2 regions of the Flavobacterium sp. CAU 1735 genome follow, and region 1 is predicted to be linked to the other one. Evidence: riboswitches for the same ligand, from Rfam matches in the RefSeq annotation. Region 1 holds a riboswitch; the other holds the start of a gene.

What was found. A riboswitch is a leader RNA that binds a small molecule or an ion and turns the genes downstream of it on or off. The one in region 1 is predicted to bind thiamine pyrophosphate.
Positions count from the first base shown of each region.
Region 2: another riboswitch for thiamine pyrophosphate. It lies ahead of thiD (bifunctional hydroxymethylpyrimidine kinase/phosphomethylpyrimidine kinase); the one in region 1 lies ahead of AAFN64_RS15000 (TonB-dependent receptor).

Region 1 is NZ_JBDQQQ010000007.1:127,819-143,823, forward strand. It holds gene AAFN64_RS14970 (flavin reductase family protein) at 1-458, opposite strand, end outside; gene AAFN64_RS14975 (HAMP domain-containing sensor histidine kinase) at 616-1,767, shown strand; gene AAFN64_RS14980 (hypothetical protein) at 1,757-2,665, opposite strand; gene AAFN64_RS14985 (HIT family protein) at 2,669-3,058, opposite strand; gene greA (transcription elongation factor GreA) at 3,064-3,540, opposite strand; gene AAFN64_RS14995 (hypothetical protein) at 3,703-4,125, shown strand; gene AAFN64_RS15000 (TonB-dependent receptor) at 4,209-6,413, opposite strand; TPP riboswitch at 6,497-6,609, opposite strand; gene arfB (alternative ribosome rescue aminoacyl-tRNA hydrolase ArfB) at 6,706-7,110, opposite strand; gene AAFN64_RS15010 (DUF4301 family protein) at 7,112-9,199, opposite strand; gene pnuC (nicotinamide riboside transporter PnuC) at 9,160-9,783, opposite strand; gene AAFN64_RS15020 (geranylgeranylglyceryl/heptaprenylglyceryl phosphate synthase) at 9,787-10,509, opposite strand; gene AAFN64_RS15025 (4'-phosphopantetheinyl transferase superfamily protein) at 10,506-11,147, opposite strand; gene ahcY (adenosylhomocysteinase) at 11,311-12,627, shown strand; gene rpmA (50S ribosomal protein L27) at 12,950-13,210, opposite strand; gene rplU (50S ribosomal protein L21) at 13,234-13,596, opposite strand; gene AAFN64_RS15045 (pitrilysin family protein) at 13,798-15,123, shown strand; gene AAFN64_RS15050 (pitrilysin family protein) at 15,137-16,005, shown strand, end outside.
Region 2 is NZ_JBDQQQ010000002.1:174,533-190,537, forward strand. It holds gene AAFN64_RS07905 (DUF6232 family protein) at 1-329, opposite strand, end outside; gene AAFN64_RS07910 (hypothetical protein) at 497-799, shown strand; gene AAFN64_RS07915 (hypothetical protein) at 860-1,420, shown strand; gene AAFN64_RS07920 (hypothetical protein) at 1,496-2,692, opposite strand; gene AAFN64_RS07925 (CPBP family glutamic-type intramembrane protease) at 2,710-3,402, opposite strand; gene AAFN64_RS07930 (hypothetical protein) at 3,460-3,651, opposite strand; TPP riboswitch at 3,935-4,027, shown strand; gene thiD (bifunctional hydroxymethylpyrimidine kinase/phosphomethylpyrimidine kinase) at 4,116-4,955, shown strand; gene AAFN64_RS07940 (CusA/CzcA family heavy metal efflux RND transporter) at 5,016-8,117, opposite strand; gene AAFN64_RS07945 (efflux RND transporter periplasmic adaptor subunit) at 8,120-9,202, opposite strand; gene AAFN64_RS07950 (TolC family protein) at 9,204-10,448, opposite strand; gene AAFN64_RS07955 (HAMP domain-containing sensor histidine kinase) at 10,559-11,920, opposite strand; gene AAFN64_RS07960 (response regulator transcription factor) at 11,922-12,602, opposite strand; gene AAFN64_RS07965 (ATP-binding protein) at 12,681-14,882, opposite strand; gene AAFN64_RS07970 (Asp/Glu racemase) at 15,379-16,005, opposite strand, start outside.

The sequences.
Region 1 (16,005 bases):
TTACCAGCACCGCCTTCGGTTCCCAATTTGACGATATCGTTTACCTTACATTCAAACTGTACCGGACTTTCGCCCACGCGATACGGTTTTACCACATCCGAAGGAACCATCGTTAATCCGGATTTTAAAAACTCATTTACACCATCGCCATATTCGGTACTCGATAAGGATGCCTGTTGTACAATCGGGTAGTTTACGATATTGATCACCACTTCTCCAGTTTGTTCCGCATTGATTAAAGTATGCTTAACGGTATTGTTACGCACTCTTCTTGCCGGCGAAAAAATCAGTATCGGCGGATTGGAACTAAACACATTAAAAAAGCTGAACGGTGATAAATTCGGATTTCCGTTTTCATCCATTGTACTCGCAAAAGCAATGGGTCTTGGCCCAACAGCACCTTGCAAATACGCTTGTAATTTCATCGGATTTAACTCCTTTGGATCGACACTAAGCATGGTTGTAAAAGTTTTGACAAATATACTTTTTTAGCCGGAATCAAAACACAAAACCGATCAGATAATCCGGAAAATTTGATCCCGGCAGAGCATTTCCCAATCTTCTTTTTGCTCCCTTATATCTTTTCCTTACTTTTAAACACAAATATTGTATCGCATGAATCTTTCCGAAAGACGTAACCTTATCCGCTGGATTATTATATTGGGTTCCTTTAATATCCTGGTTTTCATATTATGGAATACGTATACTTTTTTCCAGAAGTTTAAGGACGAGGAACGTTTAAAGATGGAACTTTGGGCTACAGCTACCAAAACGCTAAACAATGCCGATGAAAATACCGAAGTGGAACTACCGTTTCAGATTCTGAGTAACAATACCACTATCCCGATTATCCAGACTACAGACAAAGATAGCATTATCAATATGATCAATGTTGATAAGGAAATCAGTGCCGATTCGGATCGTTCAAAAGCCTATCTGAACAAATTACGTTCGGAGAACCAACCAATCATTATGGATTTGGGTGGTAAAAATCAGTTTCTGTATTACGGCAATTCGTCCTTACTGACCAAATTAAAATTCTACCCGATCGCTTTGGTGCTTATCGGACTGTTTTTTAGTGGTATGATTTTCAGTTTTTACCGCGCCAGCAAAATGGCGACCCAAAACAAACTATGGGCCGGTATGGCGAAGGAAACCGCACATCAGATCGGCACACCGTTATCATCACTGATCGGATGGGTCGAAATTATGAAAGCGGATGATGTAGATGAGACGACCGTTTCGGAAATTGAAAAAGACATTAACCGACTGCAAACCATTACCGATCGTTTTTCTAAAATTGGCTCTGAGCCGGTATTAGAAGACCACGATCTGATACAGGAAACGGAACAATCGTATGACTATCTGAAATCGAGAACTTCCAAACAGGTTGAATTTACGTTTCAGGCACCGGACTATCCGATTCATATCCTGATGAACCCGGCTTTGCATAGTTGGACTATCGAAAATCTGGTTAAAAATGCGATCGATGCGATGAAAGGTAAAGGAAAACTTCATATTGCAATCGAAGACACCGAACGCTTTGTAAAGATTAAAGTGACTGATACCGGAAGTGGTATTCCAAAGAAATTATTCAACAGTATATTTGATCCCGGATTTACGACCAAAAAACGCGGCTGGGGACTTGGACTGTCGCTAACCAAACGTATTGTAGAAGAATATCACAGTGGAAAAATTAAAGTGGCGCATTCGGAAATCGGAAAAGGAACCACGATGCAGATTACTTTTAAAAAGGCTACTGTTTAATCAATCCCTTACGCAACAGATTCTTTTTAACAAACGTTGCTTTTTCACCATCCCAGGTATAGGTTTCTTTCCAGACCTGTTCCTCCATTACCGATTCGTTTTCATTGGCTGATTCCTGTTCTTCGGCTTCTTCAGTAATTTTAAAGATATGACCTGGCTTACCACCCGGTTCAGTCGGAAAAATAAACGTTTCGCCATGGTAGTAAACACCGGCATCAGCAACCGACATTTTTTCGGGCAGTTCCAGTAGTTTCTTCCCCGTCCATCCGAAATAAAAGAAGTAGGTTGGAATTCCGCAGGCTTCTCCGCTAAAACTGATCCGATAGATATTTTGTATATTCTGAAGTCCGTAATTCCCCATCAGGCTTTGCTGATGAAAATGACTTTCGACAATATTTTTCCGTATTTCTTTACTGTCCAACAAAGTGTTGTTTTGATCCAGAACTTTAATCCCCAGAATGTATTCCTGAGCGATATAATCTTCTTCTTTTTTAGCACTGACACGCTCTAAAACCGTTAGAAAAGAAAGAGTATTGGTTGTTTTAAAATCGAGTGCCAGAAACCCAAGCCACAGATAGCCTTTTTTGGTTGTAGTACCGGATAGGTATTGGATTTCCACCCAATTCATATCGATCCCTTTTATTTTCTGTGTCTTCTGAGTTAGCTTTTTTACCATAACTCTTTTCCCCAGTTGTAAAGAATCGACCAACTTTCCGGAAGTTGACGGCACATCGCGGACATAACAGTTTGCAACGCCAACTATTCCTTCTTTTTCGATAACAGCAGTGTCGTCCGAATAGCCTACATCCTTACCGTAAAGCCACAAACCACTGTTGGTACCCTGCGAAAACACCGCTCCGGAAACCAGAAGCAGTAAAAGCAACACTATTTTTTTCATTAATTAAAGATTGCTGGCAATAGCCTGTGCCAGCTCTTCAAATTGTTGTTGGGTTAAACTGGTTTTACGCTGGAAACGCATATCGTCCATATCCTGAAGTGGAATAAGGTGTACGTGAACATGCGGTACTTCAAGGCCTACCACCGCCATACCGATTCGTTTGCAAGCCACGGTTTTCTCCAAAGCTTTGGCTACTTTTCTGGAAAAGCGCATCAGCTCCAGATAATGGTCTTCTTCCATATCGAAAATCTTATTGATTTCCGTTTTCGGAATACAAAGCGTGTGTCCTTTTGCATTTGGGTTAATATCCAGAAATGCCAGAAAGTTATCGTCTTCCGCTACTTTATGGCAGGGAATTTCGCCGTTGATGATTTTGGTAAAAATGGAGCTCATAGGAATTAGTCTCTTGAGATTTCTAAGATTTCGAATTTTAAGGTTCCGTTTGGCACCTGGATTTCTGCGATTTCGCCCACCGATTTTCCAAGTAAGCCTTTACCGATTGGAGACGTAACCGAAATTTTACCGGTTTTCAGATCCGCTTCGCTTTCGGCCACAAGCGTATATTTCAATTCCATACCATTGGTCTGGTTCTTGATTTTCACTGTTGACAATACTAATACTTTCGAAACATCCAGTTGTGATTCGTCGATCAAACGAGCATTTGCCACTACCTCTTCCATTTTGGCGATTTTCAATTCCAAAAGCCCCTGTGCCTCTTTAGCAGCATCATATTCGGCATTTTCGGACAAGTCACCTTTATCTCTTGCTTCAGCAATAGCCTGTGAGGCACGCGGACGTTCCACACTCTTTAGCTGATCCAGCTCATCTCTTAATTTTTTTAATCCTTCGGCAGTATAATAAGATACTTTAGTCATATTTTCGTCGTTTATATAAATAGAAAAAATCCCATCAAAAACGGGATTTATGTCTACAAAGATATATTTTTTTATTTATTTCGTTTTTAATTATGCTCTTTATAGCACAAGTCAAAGTTAATTAAATTAAATTTGTTTTTCAATTGTTTTACTAGATTTTATATGAAAAAATACCTCTTTTTATTGTTTTTAGCGGCTTTTATCGGAAGCTGTAGCAAAGACAGTGTTGTAAACAATAATAACCCTTACCTACCTAACTATCCGGTTTCTTTAACGATCAACTTAAACCTTCCGGCTTATAGTTCCTTAAAGTTTATCAACGGTTATGCGTATGTATCGGGGCCTGGAGCCGGAGTACGCGGCATTATTCTTTTTAAAGGTGCCACCGGGATTGTAGCTTTCGACCGTGCCTGTCCGAATCAGGGATTAAGCGATTGTTCCACTATGGATGTAGATGGCATTGATGCGGTTTGTCCCTGCGACAATAAAAGATATAGTTTATACACCGGAATTGGCGGTGGCCAATATCCGATGAAACAATATCGTACAGAACAAGTCGGCGATATCGTTCGGGTTTACAATTAATAAAAAAGGCTGTCTTTGGACAGCCTTTTTTATACTTTTATAATCACACCTGACAGGTTTTAGAAACCTGTCAGGTGTAGAAATTAAAATTTCAGTGTTAAACCACCCATAAAATTGATTCGCGCCTGCGGATAATAACCAACGCCTTCGATTGTCGTAACCTGATTTGGATTGGACCAATCGTCATCGTAGGTATAGAAAAACCCGTTTGACTGGTATTTGGTATTGAATATATTATTCACCAATCCGGTAATCACAATTGATTTAAAAATCTTTTTCGGTTTGATTTCATAAATGATATTAAAATCAGAAACCGCATAGGATTTTAAGATTGATTTTTCCGAATCGACATTCCCCATATACTGATTTCCAACAAACTTAGACAACAAGGTTAGCTGTAGGTTTTTTAACGGCAACCAGGTAATCGCATTCCCAGCTATAAAATCGGGTGAAAAAGCAATGTTAGTTTTCCCGAAATTGTGCAATTCGCCATCTTTATTCGCTACAAAATCGACAATCTTGTTTTGGCTGATGGTTGCATTTTGACGCAATACCCATTTCTCCGAAATAAAAATACTGGCATCCAATTCCAATCCAACACGGTAACTGTTATCTACATTAACCCGTTTCGATTCTCCAACATCATTCAACGCACCCGTCAACACCAACTGATCTTTATATTTCATATAGTAGGCGTTTACATTTAGCTTCGCTACTCGCGATGCATAGCGCCATCCCAATTCATAATCGTCCATTTTTTCTGGTTTCGGAACGTTTCCTTCATAATCGTTACGATTGGGTTCCCGACTGGCTTTGGCATATGAAAAATAGAAACTGTTTTTAGGATTCAGCACATAATTCAATCCTCCTTTTGGATTAAAAAAGCGGAACGTATCGTCCACCAATCCGGTTTTAACCGCATTCGCTTTGTAATTTACGTTTCGATATTGTAAATCACCATACAAACTTAAGGCCGATGTAATATCGTAGGTGGCCTTTGCAAATACGTTGACATCGGTTTTAATTCCTTTGTCATCGTAAAAAAGCTGACCGTAATCGTAGGCTGCTTTTTCCTTTACCCATAACAATTTTCCAAAGTGACCGCCTTCAAATTTATTAGCACCACCGCCGATAACCATATCCAGTTTGTCATTTTTATAATTGGATGAAAATGTAAAACCGTAGAAATCGTTGTCCAGCCATTTTTGGTTGATCAGATCCGATCTGGAGATTGTTGTTCCGTTATCGACAAACGGCGTTAATCCAAATTCCGAGAACTTCCCACTTCGCTTATAGCTTTCATAATAACCTTTTCCTTTGGTATAATGCGCCGCCAGATTCGTCGACCAGTTATCGTTCCATTTTTCATTCCAGTGTAATTGGTAATGATCCTGATTAAAATTATCGGTTTGATTATCGTAGAACTTCACCTGACCGTTATCATCAAAATACAAACCGGAAATATTAAACCTCGGATTGTTATCCAACATATTTTCGTCCAAACCTAAATCTTTCAGTTCCATCCCATCCAAACCGTTCCAAGACTGGTATGTTTTTTCCGAACCTCCAAAAACCAATGCTTTGATCAAGGTTGTTTTCCCCACATAGGTACCCTGAAGGAAATATGATTTCAGATCGGAAGACGCCCGGTCGATATAACCATCGGAATTGATTTTCGACAAACGTCCAGCCAATTCGAATTTGTTATTCAACAATCCCGAGCTGAATTTTACCGTATGTTTCCGGGTGTTAAAACTTCCAAAGGAATTTGAGATTTCACCATTTCCTTTTTCCGAATAACCATCGGTTAGCATATTTAAACTGGCACCAAAAGCTCCGGCACCATTGGTTGATGTTCCGGCACCGCGTTGCAACTGCAAACTTTCGACCGATGAGGCAAAATCGGGCATGTTCACCCAGAAAGTTCCCTGAGATTCCGAGTCGTTATACGGAATTCCATTAATGGTTACATTCACACGGGTCGCATCGCTACCCCGCACCCGAATTCCGGTATAGCCTACGCCATTCCCAGCATCGGTTGTGGTTACCACCGACGGCAGGTAATTTATCAGGACAGGTATATCCTGACCAAGGTTTCGTTCGGATATTTGTTTTTTTCCGACATTACTAAACGTAACCGGCGTTTTGTCGGCAGCACGAACCGCCGATACCAATACTTCGTCCAGTTGTTTTGTTTTTGTAGAATCGGTTACGGTTTTTTCCTGTGCGAAAAGCACCACCGGCTGAAGACATAGTAACGCCACAACGGATTGTAATACTGTTTTCATTCGTAAAATGTTACGAATAAAAGGGGTAATTATTCTTTGATTAATAAAAAATGATGTTTCCACGACACACGAATACCCTACGGCATCTGTGATGTCTTATTCCCTAAACAGCATTACCTGTTCCAGGTTCATTGGGTATGATCTCAGCTCGATTGTCCGGTTTTGAATCCGGATATAAGCACCCCTTTGAGACAGGACAAAATTATAAAAAGAAATCGCATAAAATCAAATCCGGATAGAAAAAACACAAAAAAGAACGTTTTTTCCCTATTGCGATTACACAATTCCTAATTTATTCCATTCCGGGTTTCCGGCGCGATTCTTTTTTCTGTGCCTGAAATCGTTTGTTTTGAATCCGTTTTTTTACCGCCGCATGTGGAATACGGGTTGCTTTTCGTTCTTTTTCGACCTGCAAAGCCTGTTGCATCAGCGATAGAAAACGCGTTGTCACGATTTCTTTATTTTTAAGCTGGCTTCGACTTTCCCCGCAACTAAGCAACAAAACACCTTCTTTTGTTAGTCGGTTTTCAAGTTTCGCCATCAGGAGTGTTTTTTCATCATCGGTAAACGCTCCGGAACCTGCAACATCAAAAACCAGTTGTATTTTGGTCGCTACTTTATTTACATGCTGACCACCCGCACCACTACTTCTTACCGCCTTATAGCGTAATTCGGCAAATAGTATTTCTTTTTGCATATTATCGTGGCTGATGCGCCGGTTTTAATAAGTCGTTTACGGTTTTCACCGGATTAAAGGTCAGAAGCGGCACTTCGGCAAAAACCGTAATCCAGTTGGCCATCGCACCGTTCCATAAGCCCGGTAACTCATAGGCTTTAATATCTTTACAGCCTTTGGTTTTATTGACAATAAATCCGGTATTATGATCAACATAATTTTCCAGATTGAATTTTTCTCCTTTATAATCTTTTACACCACAAACCAAATCGACCGGATTAAAATGCGTCGATTCGCTTAGGATTAATGCCTGCTTTTTATTTTGAAGATCTATTTGTGACGATTCCACAATTTGCAACGAATGCATGCCTTCTTCACCCGTCACCCAAAACGGTCCGCCGCCCGGTTCTCCTTCATTTTTCACCATACCACACACCCGTATCGGTCGGTTTAAAAGCTGAAACAACTGACTCTTTTGGTTTTCGAATGTATATTTTGAAAAATTACGCGGTAAGACAACATTTAGTTCGCCGGTAGCAAAATCAATTATTTTTTGAACAATCGCCGGATCGGTTGTTGTTTCCAATACCTTTAGACTTTCGAAAATTTGTTCCTGTAGTCGTATCAGCAATCCACCTAATAATTTTTTATACCGAACTATCCCTTCAAAATGATTAAAACAAACATTATCGATATTTTTCACGAAAACAATATCGCTGGTCAGTCGGTTTAGATTCTGAATCAACGCCCCATGTCCGCCCGGTCGGAAGAAAAGCGAACCGTCTTCCAGTCGGAACGGATCATTATCAAGGCCAACCGCTAATGTATCCGTGGCTTTATCCTGAAAAGAATAGTCAACATCGACTGCATTTTCATTCGTCAAAACCACTTCTGAAAAACCTTCCAAATGTTCTTCCGAAACTGTAAAATGAATATGATGCTTACCCTCTACATTGGTGTATGCCTGTGCTTCTTTGAGATGCTTATAAATTGGCGTTGTGATCGCTTCTTTTTCCTGATGGAACGGCAATACGCCTTTCGGTTTATTCAGAAAATCGAATTTTGCCGGTGACAACATCGTTTCGATAAAACGGTAATATTTTTCATCCTGAGAAAAATCATCAAAACCTTCGTATTCCGATTTTGTTTCCTGAAGCACATCGGCATAAAACGGAAACTTTTCTATTCCAACCAAAAACACCGACAATTCCAATGCTTTCTTTCTATTTACATAAGCATTGATTGTTTCGTCGTGTAATTTAAACTCATTCAGAAAATCGACGAGAAATTTAAACATTCTACTGGCAGCACCCGAAGCCGGAACCAGTTTTTCGATCGAAAACCGATCCTGACGCGCTTCGAAATAATCGACCAATTCCTGCTCCTGATCTTCATCAAAGAGTCGGATTCCGTCGCCTACCGTTGCGATTTTATGAAGGTTGATTTTCGCAATTCCTTCGTTAAAGAACTTCAATTGCCTTTCGATAGCATCGATATTGGTTCCCCGATGCCACATTTGTAGAAAATCGGCCGATGTAAAGCCCAGGCTTTTGGCTTTAAGTAACATTTCCACCGCTTTTACCGCCGTTTCAAAACGTTGTTCTTTATTCCCCGAAAGGATAATATAGGGTTTATTATTTTCAATTAAGGCATTTTCAAAAAGCTGAAAGGTTTCTTCCCGTTTTTCCGGGCGATCCCTTAGGTCGTCTTTTTCCCAAGGCACATCAACATCCGTCAGGAAAAACAAATCGTAATTATGTTCACGCGCGGCATCGTCCAGTAATTCATCGCAAAATCCATAATAGATTTCCGAAAACACTTTGGTCACCATCAGATTGGTATCACAAAACAGCAACTTACTGGCAATCTGAACGGCTTCATTTTCGAGTTTCATCTGACCAACGGCAATCGGAAGCATATCGCTTTCATCACAAATTGCCTGTTGTTCTTCCCATTTTTGCTGTAGATAATTTCGCGCATATTCGGGTATCCAGATGGTTTTAAAATGTTCTGCCAACTGTCTGGACAATGTCGTTTTCCCTGTGCTTTCAGGGCCGTACATGGTTACTTTTATAACTTTTGAGTATCGTTGTTTAAGATCTTTCTCCATTCTAAATAGGCCGATATTGCCAATAGTGTAAATATTAAATACTGTAACGACAACATTCCCAACCCTCTATATGCATAAAGCGGTACCGCGATAATGTCGCCGATTATCCAAAGCGTCCAGTTTTCGATTTTTTTATTGGCCATATACCACATACCGGTAAAAAACAGCCCCGACGCCAATATGTCAACATAATTTTCGTGTTTGATTTCGTAATCAAACAAATTATAGATTGCGAAAATTATAATAATTGTTATTAAAAACAAGAATATACCGATAATTTTTTCGGTCAATGTTGTCCTGGATATGGACAAAGAATCAACATTTGTTCTTTTTCGGGCCCAATTGTACCAGCCGTAAATACTCATTATCGAGAAATATAGATTGATCAACATGTCGCCGAGATAGCCTGCCTGAAAAAGCAGGTAAACCGTAATGGTCGTCGCTATAAGCCCGGTTGGATAGACCCAAATATTTTCTTTTTTAGCATACCATACACTGGCAATACCAAAAACAAAGGCTATAAACTCCAGTACGATCTGTAGCGTTGACGCATTTTTATAGGCATCTAAAAAGAAATCCACCATACCTTATAAATCTGAAAAAAAGTCGACGTTTTTTTCGAAAGCCGTTCCGATTACTACCATGGTTGCTCCAGCCTGATAGACCTGTTCCATATGTGCTTTCGACCGAATTCCGCCGCCAACAATAAGCGGAATAGCAATATTTTCTGCGACCTTACGTACTGTCTCCAACGGAACAGGCAATTGCGCACCGCTACCCGCTTCGAGATACATCATTTTATGACCGATCATTTCTCCCGCAAGAGCTGTTGCGACAGCAATTTCCGGTTTGTCATTTGGTACCGGCATCGTTCCGCTAATATAGGAAACCGTTGTTTGCTTTCCGCTTTCAATGAGTATATAGCCGGTTGAGATTACTTCCAGTTGCGATTGTTTTAATAACGGAGCCGCCTGGACATGTTGTCCGATGAGATATTCCGGGTTTCTTCCGGAAATAAGCGACAAAAACAACATTCCGTCGGCATGATTGGTAATATGGGCCGCATTTCCCGGGAAAAGCAAAATCGGCAGCGTCAGTTTTGCCTTTAATGCTGCAATAATGGCATCCTGCTGATCATTAAACAACAAACTTCCGCCAATAAAAATATGTGTTGCGCCCGATAGTGCCATTTTATCAATCAGGACATCCAGCTGTTCGCAATCCACTTTATCCGGATCGAGCAAAATAGCCAGTAGTCGTTTTCCCTGTTGTTGTGCCGTTATAATTTGTTTGTAAATTTCCCCCATCATCTGCATGTATTTTGTTCGAGGGCATAAACCAATGTAAAGTCTTCGATTTCTTCAAAATAAAATTCAAAATCTTTTCGAAAATTATCCTTGGTGACGGTTGCCGTTCCTTTCTTATCGTCCATTACAAACGGATGAACAGTCATATTGTCTTTAAAACTCAGGCTTCGGGAATTGCACATTTTATATTTTGCTTCTTTCGCGCCCCAAATCACGGTTAACTTCCGGATATAATCGGGTTCGGATTTATCGAGAAAAGCAAATTCCGGATCGATAAATTTATCAGCAATTTTACTGATCTTCTCCCGTCGCAGCTCCATGTCGATTCCGACATTATTTTTTCCAACAATAATCGCTGAAAATTCATAGGAATGTGTAATTGAAATATTCTTACCATCGCTTAAATGTGGTTTTCCAAAAGCGTCGTAATACAGGTCCAAATCGGTATAACCGAGCTCCGCGAACAGATTTCGTACACTTAGAAATCCTCTTTGATGTTGTTCGGATTTCATTCCGTTTACACGTACGCGGCTCGAGTCCTTTAACGGTTTATCGCGGAATAATTCGTCCAGTGATTCTGTGATTTTCCAAACCAGAACCCGGGTATCAGGATCTATTTTTATTGTTTTATAAAGCGGCATTAGCGCGGATGGTTTATATATTGAAGCGGTAAATTTTTATTTTTCTGATAACGAAAACGTTAGCTTTTCCGGCAAACACGAAATATCCGGTTATCCTTCCAATTTTAAAAACTAATTCCGTAAATTTGCACTAAATTTTTTGTAAATACAAATAATAAAGCAGATGAGCACAAAAACATTGCCTTTCGTGGCTTACAAAGTAAAAGATATTTCTCTGGCCGCCTGGGGAAGAAAAGAGATCGAATTAGCAGAAGCGGAAATGCCGGGATTAATGGCACTTCGTGCAGAATATAAAGAGGAGCAACCTCTTAAAGGTGCTCGTATTGCAGGATGTCTTCACATGACGATCCAAACTGCGGTTTTAATCGAAACTTTAATCGCTTTAGGAGCTGAAGTTACCTGGAGTTCTTGTAATATTTTCTCTACTCAGGATCAGGCCGCTGCTGCAATTGCTGCAACAGGTGTACAGGTTTATGCATGGAAAGGTCTTAACGAGGAAGAATTTGACTGGTGTATTGAGCAGACCTTATTCTTTGGAGAAGACAGACAACCATTAAACATGATCTTAGATGACGGTGGTGATTTAACCAATATGGTTATCGACCGTTATCCGGAATTAATCCCTGCTATTAAAGGATTATCAGAAGAAACTACAACAGGAGTACACCGTTTATACGAAAGAATGAAAAACGGAACATTACCAATGCCTGCTATCAACGTAAACGACTCGGTTACCAAATCGAAATTCGACAACAAATACGGTTGTAAAGAAAGTGCTGTGGATGCAATCCGTCGTGCTACAGACGTAATGTTAGCCGGTAAAAGAGTAGTTGTTTGCGGATACGGTGACGTTGGAAAAGGTACAGCGGCTTCTTTCCGTGGCGCCGGTTCTATTGTAACCGTTACCGAAATCGATCCAATCTGTGCTTTACAGGCTGCAATGGACGGTTATGAAGTTAAAAAATTAGATACTGTAGTAGGTAATGCTGATATCATCATCACTACAACAGGAAACAAAGACATCGTTATCGGAAAACATTTCGAGAAGATGAAAGACAAAACGATCGTTTGTAACATTGGTCACTTCGATAACGAAATCGATATGGCCTGGTTAAACAAAAACCACGGTGCTTCTAAAATCGAAATCAAACCTCAGGTTGACAAATACACCATCAACGGTGTAGATATTATCATTTTGGCCGAAGGTCGTTTGGTAAACTTAGGTTGTGCAACAGGACACCCAAGCTTTGTAATGAGTAACTCGTTCACCAACCAAACGTTGGCACAGATCGAATTATGGAAACACAGCGACAAATACGAAAATCAGGTATATATGCTACCAAAACACTTAGATGAAAAAGTAGCCGCTTTACACCTTGCCAAATTAGGCGTTGAACTGGAAACATTAAACACAGAGCAAGCCGCTTATATTGGTGTTGAAGTTTCTGGACCATTCAAACCGGAATATTACAGATATTAATCCCCAAAATATCCTGTAACAGAAAAGACCTCAAAATTGAGGTCTTTTTTTTATACCTAATAGTAAAACCTGACAGGTTTTAATCTCAGCATATGAACCTGTCAGGTTTGGCTACTAATAATAACACTATAACCTAGCAGGTTTTAATCTCAGTATGTATTTAAATCAGGTGTCTAGCAGCAAACAATAAGCAACAATAAAACCTGACAGGTTTTACTTAGCACAGGTTAAACCTGTCAGGTTTGTCTACGAATAAGCACAAAAAAAGCCCGTTTCTGAGAAACGGGCTTTTATATCTTTTCTTGTAAGATAAGATAGATTCTTATGCTTCGAATGGAACTACAGAAACATAGGATTTGTTTTCTCCTTTTTTCTGGAATTTCACCACTCCGTCAACTTTTGCATGTAAAGTATGATCTTTACCCATGTAAACGTTTTCTCCCGGATTGTGTTTAGAACCTCTTTGTCTTACGATAATGTTTCCAGCAATTGCAGCTTGACCACCAAAAATCTTAACACCTAAACGTTTCGATTCTGATTCTCTACCATTCTTGGAACTACCGACACCTTTCTTGTGAGCCATGACGTATTAGTTTTTAATGTTAATTATTCTTCTGTAGCTTCCGCTTTTTTAGTCGCTTTTTTCTTTGTAGCTCCCGCTCCAGTGATACCACTGATTACGATTTGCGTTAAAGATTGTCTGTGACCGTTTTTCTTTTTGTAACCTTTTCTTCTTTTCTTTTTGAAAACGATTACTTTATCACCTTTTAAGTGTTTTAACACTTGGGCTTCTACTGAAGCACCTTCTACAGCTGGGGCGCCTAAAGTTACGTTTCCGTTGTCATCTAATAAAAGAACTTTGTCAAAAGTAACTTTAGTTCCTTCTTCAGAAGCCAAACGGTGAACATAAACCTTTTGGTCTTTGCTTACTTTAAATTGTTGCCCTGCTATCTCTACGATTGCGTACATAACAATAATGTTTGATTAATTTTTAAGTCTGCAAATATACAACTAATTCTTTATGAAACAACCATATACCTGTAATTTTGGTGCACACACAAATTTTAATCAAAAAAAGGTACATATTTTCCACAAAACAAAACGATTACCTGTAACTTTTTACCGAAATTGCACACCTATATCGTTATCAAAAATAAATTACTAATTTTTATGAAAAAATCTTTAATGGCTTTGAGTTCACTTCTGATGCTTGGCGGCGTAGCTTCAGCGCAGAAAGTAGCGTTTGAAGAATACAATTTAGACAACGGACTTCATGTGATTTTACACAAGGATCCATCGGCACCGGTAGTAGTTACATCGGTAATGTACCATGTGGGTGCCAAAGACGAAAACCCAAGCAGAACGGGATTCGCACACTTTTTCGAACACCTTTTGTTTGAAGGAACCAAAAACATCGCCCGTGGCGAATGGTTTAAAATCGTAACCGCCAACGGTGGAAACAACAATGCCAACACGTCGGACGACAGAACGTATTACTACGAAGTTTTCCCGTCGAACAATTTGGAACTGGCTTTATGGATGGAATCCGAAAGACTAATGCACCCGGTTATCAACCAGATCGGTGTGGACACTCAAAACGAAGTTGTTAAAGAAGAAAAAAGATTACGTGTAGACAATCAGCCTTACGGTAATTTATTTACTGAAGTTAAAAAGAACATCTTTACCAAACACCCGTACCGTTGGGCACCAATCGGCTCAATGGAACACCTGGATGCAGCGACATTACAGGAATTCCAGGCTTTCAACAAAAAATTCTACATTCCTAACAATGCAGTATTAGTTGTTGCCGGAGATTTTGATTCGGCTCAGGCGAAAGAATGGGTACAAAAATATTTCGGACCAATCCAGAAAGGAACTCCGATTACCCGTGAAAAATTCGAAGAGGCTCCAATCACACAAACAATCCACGCGACTTACGAAGATCCGAACATTCAGATCCCAATGGCCGTTACTGCTTACAGAACGCCATCGATGAAAACACGTGACGCAAGAGTATTAGACATGATCTCTTCTATCTTATCTGACGGAAAAAGTTCCCGTCTATACAAAAAGATGGTTGACGAGAAAAAAATGGCTTTACAAATCGGAGCTTTCAACTACAGTCAGGAAGACTATGGCGTGTATTTTATCTACGGTTTACCATTAAGCCCAAACACTCCTGCTGACTTAATTAAAGGAATGGACGAAGAGATTGCAAAACTACAAACGGAGTTAATTTCTGAAAAAGATTTCCAAAAATTACAAAACCAGTATGAAAACCAAAACGTAAACAGTAATTCCAATTTGGAAGGTGTTGCCGAAAATCTGGCATCTTACTATTTACTATATGGTGATGTAAACCTAATCAATAATGAAATTGATATTTACCGTTCTATTACGCGTGAAGAAATCAGAGACGTGGCGAAGAAATACTTAAACCCGAACCAACGTTTGATTTTAGATTATACTCCAGCAAAAGACAAAGCACAAAACTAAGCAGCCATTCATCATGAAAAAATTTATATATATAGCAGCGAGCTTGTTTTTATCGATTACTATGCAAGCACAAGACAGACCTCAACCGAAACCGGGACCAGCACCAACTATCAATGTTAAAAAACCGGAAACCTTTACCCTAAAAAACGGTTTAAAAGTAATGGTTGTTGAAAACCATAAACTACCACGCGTTTCTTACACCCTTACTTTAGACAACCCTCCGTATGCGGAAGGCGATAAAAAAGGTGTTGCCGATTTAACGAGCAGCATGATCGGAAAAGGAAGCAAAAAAATATCAAAAGACGCTTTTAACGAAGAAACCGACTTTTTAGGAGCTAACATCAGCTTTTCTTCTAACGGAGCAAATGCCAGCGGATTATCCAAATATGCCGGAAGAATCCTTGAATTAATGGCCGAAGGTGCTTTACACCCGGTATTCACTCAGGAAGAATTCGACAAAGAAAAAGCCAAATTACTGGAAGGAATCAAATCGCAGGAGAAAAGCGTTACCGCTGTAGCTTCTCGCGTTGAAAACGTTTTAGCTTTTGGAAAAACACACCCTAACGGGGAATATTTAAGCGAAGAAAGCATCAACAAAGTAACCTTAAACGATGTGGTTTTAAACTACAACACCTATTTCGTTCCGGGGAATGCTTACCTTGTTGTTATTGGTGACGTAAACTTAAAAGAAACCAAAAAAACCGTTGAAAAACTTTTCGGTTCCTGGAAAAAAGCCATCGCGCCACAGTTAACCTATTCTGATCCTAAAAACGTTCAGTATTCTCAAATCAACCTTGTGGATATGCCAAACGCAGTACAATCGGAAATTGCCTTGGTAAACACGGTGAACTTAAAAATGACCGACAAAGATTACTTTGCTAC
Region 2 (16,005 bases), on a different contig from region 1:
GTTTCGTCAGTTGAAATAATACTGTTTGCTTCACCGGCATTGGTTCCGATACGAACAGTAAATGAATCTTTAATAGTAATATGCCATATTACTCCTAAAACAATTAAAATTGCACCTATCATGATTTGAAAATCATTCGGTATAAAAAGAGCAATTAAACCAGTTATTATTACTACCCAAGCGTTAAATCGACTTCCTTTTATTCGATTAACTGCTACTGATGAAATGTTGCGTAGCACATAGGTTTTGTCATCAACTATATATCTTGACTTCGTTACGGATACTGTAAGATCCCGATAAAAAAAATGCTCTTTTGTTTTTTCTTCCATATGTTTTTGATTTTATTGAAACAAAAGAACCATAATCTATCATGGATTTATTACTGAAATCCACAAAACAAAACCTTTGTAAAAAACACTTCTCTAATTTTTTCTTCTTATTGAGAAATATTTAATAAAAGGCATTATTTTTGAAAGACTCTTTTAAAATTATCAAAATGAGAAACTACATTTTTATACTTTTGTTACTGCTCAATCTATCCTGTACCAAAACCAGTCAGGAGCTTGTTTGGTATGATCCAATTGTAGTCATGGATATAGATAAAGATTCCGAACACGCCGATATCAGAGTTGCCCTTGGAATTAGTGCACAGGTTTTCTACTTGTCTGAAAAAGAAGAAAATTTCACCGAATTGTTGGAAGAACTTTCGAATAGTTACCATAATCAGCAACCGGTAAAGATCGGAATAGAAAATGGTACGAATCAGATCAAAATAGTAGCCCGAACGAATAAAAAATAATTTCGTTTTTAATTTGATCAAATAATTTACCCGCCTTTTAGCAATAAGGTATTAAACCATATGAAAAAAATAATAGCAGTCATTTTATTAGTAGCGTGTCATTCGTTTGTACATGCACAAGACAATATAAATAAAGAATTAAGCAAATTGTTCCTTAATCTTAAATTGGAATTAGCGCCCGAAAAAATGATTGCTGATTCCAACCTTACGTTTGAAAAATTTGTAAGAGACATTCCGGAATTTGATGATAAAGTAACCATATTGCTTACGGAATTTACGGAAAATAAAGCCATAACATCCAAAATAGTAACCGGAGAAATTCAGATCATTCAAAAAAATAGTGAGATAAAATACGGAAAATATGAGGTTGTTCAAAACCTGAAATTTCAAACGTTTGAGGAATTACTTCAAGTGTATAATAAGCTTTCGAAGCAATACGAAGCATTAGGACGTTATAATAGAACACATACAAATGAAGAAGGAGATAAATACTTTGTTAAACATATCAGTAAAACAATTACACTAGAAGATAAGTCAAAAAGTATCCAACTCAGTTTGAGTTATTCGATTCCCAGAAATAAAGAAACGGGATATCATCTTTTTATAGGTTATCGTTTTTAAAATTTTAATTAAAAATACTATAACCAGCGCTAAACTTAAGCTCCAAAGAATATATATTACTGTACAGATCTCTTTTTAAAACTTTAGAGGATTCAATGCAACAAATTTTGAATACGTAAAATTATAGGGTTGATTAGTCATATCAAAATCTACTATTTCTTTCCGCCACTTATAAAACATTTCAAACCATTTATTTTTTATTTCCTTGTAAATTTTGAAACCAAGATTGGTAAATATTGTTTTAGATTTAATTTCTGAGCTAACAGGATTATCAATCAAAAGTAAATCGTTATAACATTTATCCAGGTAAAAGGCAATTCTTCCAATAGCTTCGTGTTGTTGTTTTTTATCAAAAGAATTATTCTCTATACAAGCATCTAGGCATATAAAAGTGGTATAATAAGTATAAAGTGCATGAAAAATAATATGTATGCTTCTTTTTTCGACAGGAATACCATTGGGCAAATTTATAGTTTCAAGAATAGTAGTACTACTTATTTTTAAAAATTTAGTTATGTCATAAGTTAGTGTATTAAAAATAACATGACCCGTTTGATGTGCAACATCATCTATAAAAAAAACTTCATCATAATCATCCTGATATGCATTAAAAAAGCTAATGCCATTCGCAGCGAATGTTGCAAATGAATTTCGTTTGTTTGTATCTACCTTAAAGATAACACATTTTGAAGCATACTTTTCAATCAATTCAAACTGAGAAGGGATGTGTTTTTTAATCAAATTATATGCTTTAGTTATATTTTGAATATGATGTTTTGATATTTGATTAATTTCCACGTCTAAAAATACGCCTTCGGAATCACAGTAAAAAGGTTTTAGCGAAGCAAGATTATATTTCAATAACTCTATTTTAGTGTTTTCAATATGGTATATCGGTTCATGTTTAAAATGAATCATGCGATCATTTTTTGATAGTTTTAGCTCTTTTCCATGTAATTTTAAACGAGTTTTCTTATAAGAAGTATGTAGCCAGCCAACATTTGGAATATAAATTCTACCAAATTCATCAGTAGTGATCTCAATTTCCATGTTATTTTTTGCATAGCCAATAATGATATTCTCTAAAACTTGCTCTCTGTTTTTGATATACATAAATATAAAAGGATCGCAGTATATTGCTTCATCATTAAAATCGATCAAATCAAAAATGGATTGATTTTCTTTAAAGAGCAATATTTTTACCGAATTGATGAGTTCATAAGAGTTCTCTATTAATAGTGGTTTAATTATTTTATAGATAGGATTGTTCATAGCAGTAAATAATTAAATTACTGAAATAGTACTAAAATAGAGGTTCCCAGAAGGTTTATCATCATATGAGTCATTACACTATAAATAAAACCAAAGTGCAACCGGATATAACTAAAAATAAACCCGGCCATAAAATACGGAAGCAATATAAGCGGACTTAAAAAAAGAATTTCCCGGGTAATTTTAAAGTTTGGCAAATGCAGATAACCAAAGGTGATCACACTAAAAATAACAAAGAGCCTGACATGTCTTTTAAAAAAATAATCGAAAAGGTGATCGTATTTTTTTAAAAAGATAAAAGAACAAATAAAAACCATACCTCCTGATAAAAAAGCAAGCGTATTTGGTAGCCAATTTTCGAATATGACTTCGGAAGAAACCAGTAAAGTAAGCACTAATGTCAGTATACCTAAAAAGCAGGATAAATTAAACCTGCTGTATTTTAGGTAAAGTCGAAAGAGGATTTCTTCCCGGAGCGGAGCTATAATAATAGGAAATAAAAAGAGCCATTTGACACCTTGTTCTGAAGGATAAGCAGATTGAAAATCAGGTAACAAGTATACCGTTAAGAGGGAACTAAATAGCAAAAAAACAAAATTTAAAAGAATTAAAAATAGTATGCTATTTATTTTATCCTTGATACCATTTGAGGTGATAATCTCTTTTGAAGGAAATAAAACAAACCAAACAAAGTGTTTTAATATAAGCATACTTCTCTAAGATTATAGGATTTATAAAAGAGATACTATTTTTAAGTCTTGAAAAAATTACAATTTAGGATGCTTATCCAAAAATTCACCCCATTCCCGTGCCGTTTTCCCAACTTTTCCCCAAATACCATGGCAATCCCATAAATTTTCCAAACCACCATTTATAGTTTTGAGTACCTCCTCACTTTGTATCGTAAAAGCCATGTTTTTAAAGGCTTCCAAACTTAAATTCTGCTTCTTTTTTTTCATTTTCAATTTACTTTAAAAGATTAATAAATTTGATTTACAATGCAATTTTAGCTTATATGCTTTTATTTGAAATAAAACCAATAGCGGAGGAGCGTTTGTATGTTCTAGAAGTTAACGTTTTAAATTTAAACGTTTTAACTGAAATAAAGAATAGAAAAATTCTTTTGAGTGTATTTGCGTATTGTCACTCAGAATGAGTACCAAAATCATAGTTACACCGGATAGGTTTCTAAAACCTGTCGGTTGTAAAAAACAAAAACAATTCTATTTTTCACTACATTTACTACGGCTTTAGGGGTATTCTGAAAAGAATTGAGAGAGTCCCTTTGAACCTGATCCGGTTAACACCGGCGTAGGGAAAAGTTTATCTTCTTTTATTTGTCTTTATCGGGACAACTATTGCCATTTTAGTAACAATCGGAATAACCTGAATTATTATTCGGGAAGGAAGCAATAGTAATAGTATGAATACAAAATATACCTATCCGGTAGTTTTAACCATAGCCGGATTCGATGGAAGTGGTGGAGCCGGAATCCAGGGCGACACCAATACAATCAATGCATTAGGATGTTATCCTACATCGGTGTTAACGGCACTTCCGGTGCAAAATACGGGTGGTGTAAAAGCGATTCATAGCATTCCGCCTGAAATCGTAGCCTTGCAATTGCAAACGATACTGGAAGATATTCGTCCGGATGCAATCAAAATTGGAATGGTGCATACACAGGAACTCGTAGCCGTTATTGCGGCTATACTTCGAGAATATCCGGACATTCCGGTGGTATTCGACCCGGTAATGGTCGCTACTAGTGGTCATCGTTTGATTGAATCCGAAACCATAACCGAAATTGTAGACAAGCTGTTTCCATTGGCGACGCTGATCACACCCAATCTCGATGAAGCAGCCGTTTTAACAGGGAGTCCAATTACAAGTGTAGCGGAAATGCATAGCGCTGGAGCGATGATCATGCAAAAAGGTTGTCCGCATTTATTACTAAAAGGCGGGCATTTGCCAACTACAGTACTGACTTCACTTTTGTTTGATAAACAAGGTGTGATAGCAACCCATACTTCCGAAAAAATAGAGACAAACAATATGCACGGTTCGGGTTGTACCTTGTCGGCGGCTATTGCGAGTTATCTGGCACTTGGGAACAACTTATCCGATGCCGTTAGTCTGGCGCAACAGTATGTACACCGGGCAATATCGGAAGGTGCCGATGTTGCGATAGGAAAGGGTAATGGTCCGTTAAATCATTTTTTTGAACCGCAGAAAAGGGTTAAAAAAGAAAAACCTCGTTAAATAACGAGGCTTCTCCCAAATAACCAAAATAACAAATAAAAAATAAAAAGCTATTTACAATCAGTCTATTGGCTGATGTTTTTTACGGTTAAATACCCAGAATATAATCGGGAATACCAATAACGTTAGTACGGTAGCGGTGATCAATCCACCGATGATCACAATGGCCAGCGGTTTTTGAGATTCCGAACCAATTCCGGTTGAAGTAGCCGCCGGTAATAATCCGATGGAAGCCATTAAGGCGGTCATCACTACCGGACGGGTTCTGATTTTTACGGCTTCGATAATCGAAGTGTTGAGATCCATTTTTTCCTTGAGGTTCTTATGGAATTCCGATATCAGAATTACACCGTTTTGAATACAGATACCAAAAAGAGCAATAAATCCAACTCCGGCCGAAATACCAAAATTAATTCCGGTAAGGTGTAAGGCAATGATACCTCCGATTACGGCAAACGGAACGTTCGCTAATACAAGTAAGGAGTCTTTTATATTTCCGAACATAATAAATAGCAACACAAAGATTCCAATCAAACTAATCGGTACAACCTGACTCAAACGTTGTGTGGCACGAACCTGATTTTCAAATTCACCGGTCCAACCAAAATGGTAACCGTTTGGAAGTTCCACATTTTTATTAACCACCGCTTGTGCATCGGCAATAGTACTACCCAGGTCACGATCGCGGACAGAGAATTTTACAGCAATAAAACGTTTGGTATTATCACGGTAAATAAACGCCGGACCAGTAATCTTTTTCACGGTTGCAATTTCCTTAAGCGGAATTTTGACACCGTCGATTGTTGGCACCTTAAGTTGTGACAGGTCATTTTCATCTTTTCGGTATTCTTTGGTATAACGAACCCGAACGTCAAATTTCTTTTCACCTTCGTATTTCTGAGTGGCCGTTTTTCCACCAAAGGCCATTTCCAATACGGCTTGTGCATCGGCAAGGGTAACGCCATAAGCGGCCATTTTGCCACGATCCAGAATTACGCTCACTTCCGGTTGTCCTACGTTTCGAAGGATTCCCACGTCTTTAATTCCGTCGATTCCCTTGATTTGTGTCAGTACTTTTGCTGCCAGTTCGTCCAGCTTATTCAGGTCTTCACCATAAATTTTTACGGCATTGGAAGCTTTAAACCCGGCAACGGCCTCGGCTACGTTATCGATAACCGGTTGGGAATAGTTGTAGGTAATCCCCTGAATCTGTTTTAATTTGGTGTCCATTTGATCAATCAGTTCTTCCTGACTGATATTGCGTTTCCATTCTTTTTTAGGATATAAATCCACCTGGAATTGGGCGAAACCGAAACCATTCGGATCCGTTCCGTCATTACTACGCCCAGTTTGCGAAAGTACCTGTTCTACTTCCGGGAAACTTCCCAGTATGGTACGTATTTCGGCCGATATTTTGTTACTTTCCGGTAGGGAAGTACTAATAGGCATTTCGGCGGTTACCCATAAGGCACCTTCATTTAATTGCGGCAGGAATTCCGTTCCTAAGAATTTCGCCGAAATAAAGGTTACTACCATAAAGGCAATGGAGACAAAAAGGGTTTTCTGTTTGTGTTTGAACGTGAAGTTAAACGATTTTTCTACAATCCTGTTCCAAAAATTTACAAACGGATTGTTCTTTTCTTTTACGTTTTTGTTTAATAAAATATGCGACAATACCGGAACCAGCGTCAGGGTGAAAATAAGCGCACCCAATAACGCGAATCCAAGCGTATAGGCTAATGGCGCAAACATTTTCCCTTCTACTTTCTGGAAGGAGAAAATCGGAATCAGCGCGGTGATAATAATCAGTTTGGAGAAGAAAATTGCTTTCCCCATTTCTGTACCGGTTTTTTTGATCACACTACCAATAGCCAGTTTGTTATAGGCTTTCATTCCTTTTTTATGCGCGAGGTGGTCGAGTGTCACAAAGATACCTTCGACCATCACGACGGCTCCGTCAATGATGATCCCGAAATCGACCGCACCGAGTGACAGTAGGTTGGCACTCATTCCTTTTAACTTCAAACACAGGAAGGCAAAAAGGAGCGATAGCGGGATAATAATGGCTACGGTTAACGTCGTTCGCCAGTCGGCCATAAAGAGGAATACAATCACGGTCACGAAAATGATTCCTTCAAACAGGTTGTGCATTACCGTAGCGGTCGTAAAGTTCATCAGATCGTCACGATCGTAAAACGTTACCATTTTGATGTCTTTTGGCAATACCGTTTCGTTGATCTCGTTGATCTTTTCTTTGATGCTGGTTAATACCTCTTTTGGGTTTTCTCCTTTTCGCATCACAACAATACCTTCCACGACATCACTATTTTTATCCAGTCCGACCTGACCTACACGCGGGTAGGAGCTTTCGGCCACATCGGCCAGATTTTTCACCAAAACCGGATTACCGCCGGCATCGGCTACGATGATATTTTGAATGTCTTCGATCGAACTCAGCAATCCCACACCACGAACCACGTAGGCCTGGCCGTTCTTTTCGATCACGTCACCACCAACGTTCAGGTTACTTTTATTTACAGCGTCGAATACTTCCAACGGCGTAATATTATATTTGGACAAACGTCCCGGATCGACACTAATTTCATAGGTTTTTTCCTGTCCACCAAAGGCTACGATATCGGCTACACCCGGTACGGCACGTAACTGGCGGTCGATTACCCAGTTTTGATAGGTTAGGAGGTCACGGGTATCCCGATCCTTACTTTTTAAGACATAACGGAATACTTCCCCGGTTGGACCATAAGGCGGCTGAACATCCGGATCGACACCATCGGGTAGGGAAACGGTTCGCAGCTGATTATTGACCTGTTGACGGGCAAAAAAGTCGTCGACATCATCTTCAAAAATAATTTTGATCACCGAAAGACCAAACATTGTAATACTTCGAACACTTGTCTTTTTCTGAACGGAATTCATCGCGATCTCGATAGGAGTCGTTACAAAACGTTCGATTTCTTCGGCACTTCGACCGTTCCATTCGGTAACAATAATGATTTGCGTATTGGTTACATCGGGAAAGGCTTCGATGGGCATGTTTTTAAAGGCGACAAACCCGGAAATGGCGAGAATACCGACCCAGAAAAACGTAAATGCTTTATTCTTGAGGGAAAAAGCAATAATATTTCGGATAAATTTATTCATATCTATTCATTTAGGGCGCCGTAAACTAACAACTGGTTTTGTGTCATTACATTTTCTCCTTCGTTGATACCGCTTGAAATATAAGCCGTATCGCCAACCTGACGGAAAACTTCCACTTGTCGGGCTTCGATATTATTTCGGTCTTTATAGACTACCACAAAATTTTTGCTTTTGTCGAAGATCACTGCCGAAGCCGGAACCGCCAACATTTTTTTGTCGCTTTCCATATAGGAGATTTTAATGGAAGCACGCATTTCCGGTTTTAAAACATATTCCGGGTTATTTAATTTGATCAAGACTTTCATGGCTTTGGTATCCGGATCGATAATATTAAAGATCTTATCCACTTTACCGTTAAAAACCTTATCCGGATAACTCAACGTTGTTACGGCTGCGTTTTCGCCCAGTTTGATCTGGTTGATATCCGTTTCGGTTACATTGGCAATGGCCCACACATCGTTGATCTCGGCGATATCGAAAATATTGTCGCTTCGGTCGTTACGCAGTAACATATTTTCGTTGATGTCTTTCTGGATGATAAAACCACTCAACGGAGAACGCACTTCATAAATAGCGCCCGATTTGATATTGTAAATTTTATAGGTTTCCTGAATACGTTGTAATTGCGATTTGGCCTTATCGTAGTTGCTTTTGGCTTCCAAAACATCGCGTTCGGCATTTAATTTCCCTTCGAATAACTCCTGCGCTACCTTAAGGTTGTTTTTTGCTACGATTACATCATTTTTAGCGTCGTCGAGCTCTTTTTCAAAATCGGCTACTTCGGTACTTCGGATCGTAGCGAGCAATTGTCCTTTTTTAACATAATCGCCCAATTCCACATATACTTTGGCTACGCTACCGCCAACAACCGGGAATACCTCAATGGTTTTGTTGTTGTCGGTTGTGATTTTTCCGTAATAATTCAGTTCGTTGCGAAGCGGTTCTAAAGTCACCGGAGCTGTTTTGGTGGTTTGTAGCATTTTATTGCTCAGCACAAAAGTTTCTTTTATTTCCGCTTTTTTTTCTTTGTCCTGACACGAAATTAAGGCCAGTAGCGACAGACAGGTTATTATTGGATATTTCATATTAGAAGATGGTTGAATTGGTGATATGATTGATTTGTTCTCCGGACAGGATCAGTTGTTTGCGCATTTCGTTTAACTGCAGTGTACTTTGGTTATAGCTTTCCATAAAATCGGTAAACTCCAATAGCGAAATATTGCGACGCTGAAAGTTCATCAATACGCCTTTGTAAACCAGGTCGAGATTTTCGTTTATGGATTTCGACAAGGACGTATATTCTTTTTTCTGTTCCTTCCAGATCGAAAGTGAACTGTTTACTTGCGTCTTTAATTCGAGTGTTTTTTGATCTTTATTCACTTTTGACTGACCTAATTCGGCTTCGGCAATTTTGATATTTCCTTTATTTCGGTTCCAAAGCGGTAATGGAATTCCCAAGGTAAAGTTCACCTCGTTTTTAAAAGCACCACCCACCTGATCGTAGGCCAGACCGGCTGTGACATCCGGAACCGATAATGATTTTTGAAGCTTTACCGCCAATTCCTGGTTTTCAACCTGTTTTAGAACACTCAGGTATTCCGGATTTTTTTCCTTAGCGATGTTAAACAATTCACTTTCGGCATATTTCGGACTATTAAAAACAAGCATTAGCTCACTTTCATCGGCCAATGGCGTTAATTCTTCGTCAATACCGGTAAGAATAGTTAGTTTTTGTTTGTTTTCGGCAATGTCTTTTTGGATGGCAATACGATCGTTTTTAAGATTTAGCAATAAGGATTGCAGGCGTACCACATCTTTTAAAGGAACATTACCTTTATCGGCCTGTACTTCGTAGGATTGTAACAGGCTTTCAATTTGAGCTGTTTGCGATTCGATACTGGCAATTTTCTTCTGATCGAAAAAGACCGTATAAAAGCTTTGACGCAGTTCGTGTTTTAGATCCTGCATTAATTCTTCAAATTGCAATTCGGCCAGTGCCACATTGGATTTTGCCAGTTTGATCTCGTTGCGTTTTTTACCTCCAATATGAATCAGCTGATCTACAGCAACGGCTTTTTGTCCATTTTTGCCCACGTCGAAATACCGTTTGTCTTCGGGATTTAAGGCGTTAAAAGCCAATGACATATTCGGATGATCCCAGATCCGGGCCTGAATAACAGCAGCCTGTGCCGCGGTGATATTGTATTGTTCGGCCAGTAACTGGAAATTGTTTTTCTGCATGGCGTCTTCACAGTCTTTTAGCGTAATATTCTTTTGTGAAAAGGCCAACTGGAAAAACAGCAGTGATAGTATAAAAGGAGCTACTTTCATCTATAAAGAGTTTAATTTGTTACAAAGATGCAGGCAGTAACCTTAAAACAGCCTTAAAGCCGACCTTAAAAAAAGCTTAAAAAGGTATAGATGAATCGGAAAAAGGTGTTTTAAACCGGGAAAGTAAGCGTAAATTCGTGTTGTTCGGAAGTATCGTCATACGTATAGGCTAATTGTGCCTTATGTAAATCCAGAATACGTTTGGCGATGCGAAGTCCCAAACCGGAGCCCTGAATTTTTTGATTTTTGGTTCCTCGAACAAACGAGTTGAAAATTTTCTTTTCTTCTTCCGGGGAAAGTTTTTCTCCTTTATTGATCAATCGAATCTGAATATTCCCCGTTGGATTATCTTCAATGATCACATTTACTTTACGGTCGTACGAATAAAGATAGGCATTTTTAAAAAGATTGGCAAAAACGATCTCTAATAATGAGGTTATTCCTTTGATTTCCAGATCGGATTCGGTATTTCCGATTTCAAAATTCATTTGGAAATCCGGGAAGTTTTTAATCGTTTTTTCATAAACCTGAAAAATGATTTCGTCAATGCGCACTTGTTGGAAATTGGTACCAAAACTGGATGCATTGATTTGTGCCAGTAGCAATAACGAGTTGATCAAATCAGATATCTGGTTGACATCCTTACTCATATTATTCAGGTAATTGAGTGTATGCTCACTATGACCGCCTTGTTGTATCAGATTTTCCAACTGTAAAGTCAACCGGCTGATCGGTGTGCGCAATTCATGAGAAGCATTTGAGGTAAATTCTTTTTGTGCGAGGTACGAACGTTCGATACGCAACAACATCTGGTTAAAGGCCTTGGAAAGTAAATTGATCTCATCCGATTTGGATGATTCGATAATCTGAGTATTTAGTTTGTTAATCGAAATACTGGTGATGATCTTTTGGAAATTATCAAGCGGTTCCAGTGATTTCCGAATCAGGAAGTAGGTGGTAACCCATACCAGTGTGGTTCCGATAAAAAACGACAAGATCAGAATCTGGTATAAAAATTCCAGTTTGCTCATCCCGGATTTGTCTTCGGCGGCAATAATAATATAATAATCGGTATTGTTATAAATATGAAAAACGCCCAATACATCTTTCTCTTTTTCGATCGTATAAACCCGTTTGTGTTTTTTTATTTTCTGTAGAAAATTGACATCCCATTTTACCGAAGCGTCGTCGATACTACTATAAATCAGTTTGTAATTGCTATCAAAAATCAATGTCTTTTCATTGTAAAGTTTATTGATTGTATTTTGATCGATAAGCTTTAAAATCTGATTGTCTATATCTTTTACTTCAAGTAATAGTTTAGTAGTGGTTAGTGCTTTTTCTTCGAGACGTTCCATAAACTCTTCTTTCCGGAAGGTAGAGAATGAGATATAGATAAATATAGCCGATATACCGTAAATTACGGAAAACGCAATACTGACATTTACGGCTATACGTCTCTTTAACGTCATTTTATTCGTCTTTTAGGTAATACCCAAAACCCGGTCGGGTATGAATGAGTTTGTTCTCGTGGTTTTTATCGATTTTTTTTCGAAGGAAATTAATATACACTTCGATGGTATTCAGATTGGTGTCAAAATGAGAATCCCAAATCTGTTCCGAGATGGTCTGTTTGGAAAGTGTTCTACCTTTGGCTTTGGCCAGTAATAATAACAGCTGGTATTCTTTCTGTGTAAGCTCAACAGTGGTGCCGGCTCGTTTTACCGTCATCGAAGTGGGCGCGATTTCAAGGTCGTCAATCACGATTATTTTTTCCTCGTTTTGCGGTGTTGCACTACGTCGTAACAGGGCCAAAACCCGAATCAACAGTTCTTCCAGATGAAACGGTTTTACCAGATAATCGTCGGCACCCAATTGAAATGCATCCATTTTGTCGTTAAGATCGCCATAAGCGCTGATCATCAGGATAGGTGTCGTCTGGTCGGTTTCCCGAATCTGACTGCATACATCCAGTCCGTTGATTTTTGGGACGTTAATGTCTAGTAAGTAAATATTGTATTGTCCGGAACGTAATTGGCGGAAAAAGACTTCTCCGTCGAATACGCAATCACACGCAATGTCTTTTGTTTTTAAAAAGTCACTGATTTCTTTTGAGAGTACTAAGTCGTCTTCCAGGAGCAGAATTTTAATCATTTGATGGCGGCTGTCAGATAAGAATAGTAAAAGTAGGAAAGTTATGCGATTCTAAAAAATAAAGCCCGGAATAATGTGTTATGGATTTGATCCGCACAGCTGCACAATCATTTTGCACAGTTGCTTGGGTTCAAACGGTTTGATAATGATACCATTCATCTCGGCGGCAAATACCTGTTCGGAAATTTCCTGTTTGTCGAAAGCGGTCAATGCAATAACCGGAATGTTGATACCCAATTCGCGAATACGTTTGGTGGTTTCAAAACCATTGATAGCTGGCATGTTAATGTCCATTAACACCACATCGAACGTTTCTTTTTGCAAAAGATCCAGCGCGTGGAAGCCGTTATCGACAATCACATTCGGGAAATTATTGTCGTCCAGGATTTTTTTGGTGACTATCTGATTGATTTTATTGTCTTCAACAACCAATACGCGATAGCTTTGTTCCAAAGCGTATTCCACTTCGAGGTTATCTGTATAGTATTTGATTTCTTCCGGATCCGAATCAAAGCCAATAATCACCGTCATGGTTGTTCCTACGTTTTCTTTACTTTTAATACTGATTTCGCCGTTAAAAAGCGTTACGAGTTGTTTTACAATCGGAAGTCCGAGACCGGTTCCCTGATAATCGTCTTCCTTGCGTTCGATCTGGACAAATTTTTCAAAAACCTTTTCCTGATCTTCTTCGGCGATACCAATCCCGTTATCGATCACTTCAAAGCGGAGGTAATAAATCGTGCCTTCAATTTTTTCAATTTGCGCGGTGATTTTAACGCGGCCTTTATGGGTGAATTTAAGTGCATTTCCGATCAGATTCATAAAAATCTGAGACAAACGTACCCGATCACCAATCAGTAACGTAGGGATGTCTTCGTCTACTTCAAGTAGCAATCTGTTTTTGTTTTTTTCAGCCAAAAACATCAAACTGTCGGTTACCAGATGTAAGTCCTCGATAATGTTAAACGCCGAATTTTCCAGTTTGATCTTGTTTTCATCAATTTTATACACCTGTAAAATATCATTTACCAGCGACAATAAATATTTGGCCGAAAATTTTAAGGATTTCAGATACGAACTTTCCGAAAGTTCTTTGTGTTCGTCGGTAATAATATCGGTGATTCCTACCACGCCATAGAGCGGTGTACGCAATTCGTGACTAATCGTGGAGATAAATTGCGATTTGAGTTGGGAAACTTCTTCGGCCTGATCTTTGGCTTCTTTTAATTGTTTATTGGCAATTTTAAGCTCGTTGTTGATCTTTTTACGGATTTCATTGTTTTTGTATAATGAAAAGAGAAATAACAACAAAAAGATAAGTGTAATGATAAACAATACCACAATAATGCGCGATTGCTGTAAACTTCTGGCCTGAAGTTGTTTTTCACTTTCAATTTGCGATACTAGCCTTTTGTATTCGTCCAATTCAATCTGACTACCGGCTTTTTTTACTTCGTTGATACGCTCTTCGTTATAAATCTGCTCTTTTGTGGTTGTGTATTTTTCAAGATAAAAATAGGCGTTTTCAAAGTCTTTGATCTTAAAATAATACTGAGAAAACTCTTTGTAGAGATCACAGGCATTGGTTTGCAGGAATTCGACCTTGTTTTTTTGACAAAGCTCCAGTGCGGTTTTATAAAAAGCTTCTGCTTTTGCAAAATTATTGGAATGGGTGTAGTAGGAGCCTAATAAGGAGTTAAGGGATATCTGGGCTTCCAGTTCAGTCCCTTTAAGGATCTGTTTTTCCAGTCCGACCAGGTATTTGAATCCTTCGTCGTATTTTTTGGTTTCGAAATAGGCGCTGGCGATATTTAGCCGCGTATAGATGATTTCACTACTGTCTTTTAGTTTTTCGGAATAATAGAGTCCGATTTTGTAATGTTCGATTCCTTTTTCAAAATCGAGCTTGTGATAGCAGTAAGCACTCGCCAGATTGTTGTGTAGCCAGTCTTTTATGGTATCGTTATCGGTTTGATTGGCGTAGCGGAGTCCTTTTTCATAGTACTGTACCGCTTTTTTAAAATCGGAGAATTCCTCATGGTTGAGTCCGATAATGTTGTAGGCTTTGGCGATCAGGATTTTATCGTTAATCCGGTAGGCTTCGTTGAGTGCGTTTTTAGCAGCGATAAGCGATTTTTCACATTCCAGATTTAGCATATGATTGCTGGATTTAGCAATCATTTTAGAAATCTCTTTTCGGGTCATCTCTTCTGTTTGGGCAAAAACAAACTGAGAAGACAACAGCACTAATAGAAATGTACGTAATGGCTTATTAGTCATTGATCACTTAAAAAACTACTGTTATAATTACACAGATCCGCATTTTGTTAAAAACTGTAATTATTTCGCATAACAATATTAGTACAAAAATACTATAAAGAGAATGTTTTGAGAATTAAATTATTCTCATTATGTGAGAATTAATTTTTTCTCACTTTTTTTAAGACTAAAATTGTTTTTTGTTAAAAAGTTTTTAAATGTTTATGTTGAACTGTTATTATTTAAAAAAAATTAACAGTTTTATTTTAATTTAAGTAGTTATTCGATTTGTGATTATTTGTTTTTGTGTCAATATGTAAAGAATAAAATAAAATTGAATGGCATAAATCGAATAATACTGCTTTTTTTAGGGTTAACATTGGGAATGTAAATTAGAATAATAAGCTACTGGAGCAAAATGCACTCATTTTGAAGGTTTCGATTGCAGAATGCTAAGATGCCAAATAAAAAAATCCTGTAAAAAATACAGGATTTTAACGAAATGTTATTGAGGATCTTAGTATTTCCCGCTAAGTAATTCGCCTCCGATCGATGCCTTTGCTTCCAAGCCTAATTTTTTCATCATTTCGTAGGTGGTACAAACGGCAGCCGAAGTAACCGGAATTCCGGTTTCTTTTTGAATTTGATCAATAGCTTCCAGTGATGGCATTTGCACACAAGCTGAAGCGACGATAACGTCTACGCCTTCCAGGTTAAGTCTTTTGTATATTTCCAAAAGATTCATCGGATCCTGAGCAGCAACTTCAAGGTTGTCGGGAATTTCCAAAGCAATGGAATCGACTACTTCAAAGCCCTGATGTTCGATATAATCGACCACCATATCGGTTAGCGGACGCATATAAGGGGTGATCACGGCAACTTTTTTTGCACCGAGTACTTTTAATCCGTTGATCAAAGCTCCTGCACTAGTTACAATTGGCGTAGGGAAGTTGTTTTGTACTGTTTCCTGATGCAGGTTTACTTCCGAAACACAATGATAACCACGCCCCATGCTCATAATCGCAACCAAACAGGCATAGCCCATTACATCGACATGCGCATCGGATAATTCCTGAGCACATTTAAGGCTCATGGCATCCATGGCTTCGAGTTCTTCTTTGGTCACTTTTTTCATTCGCATCCG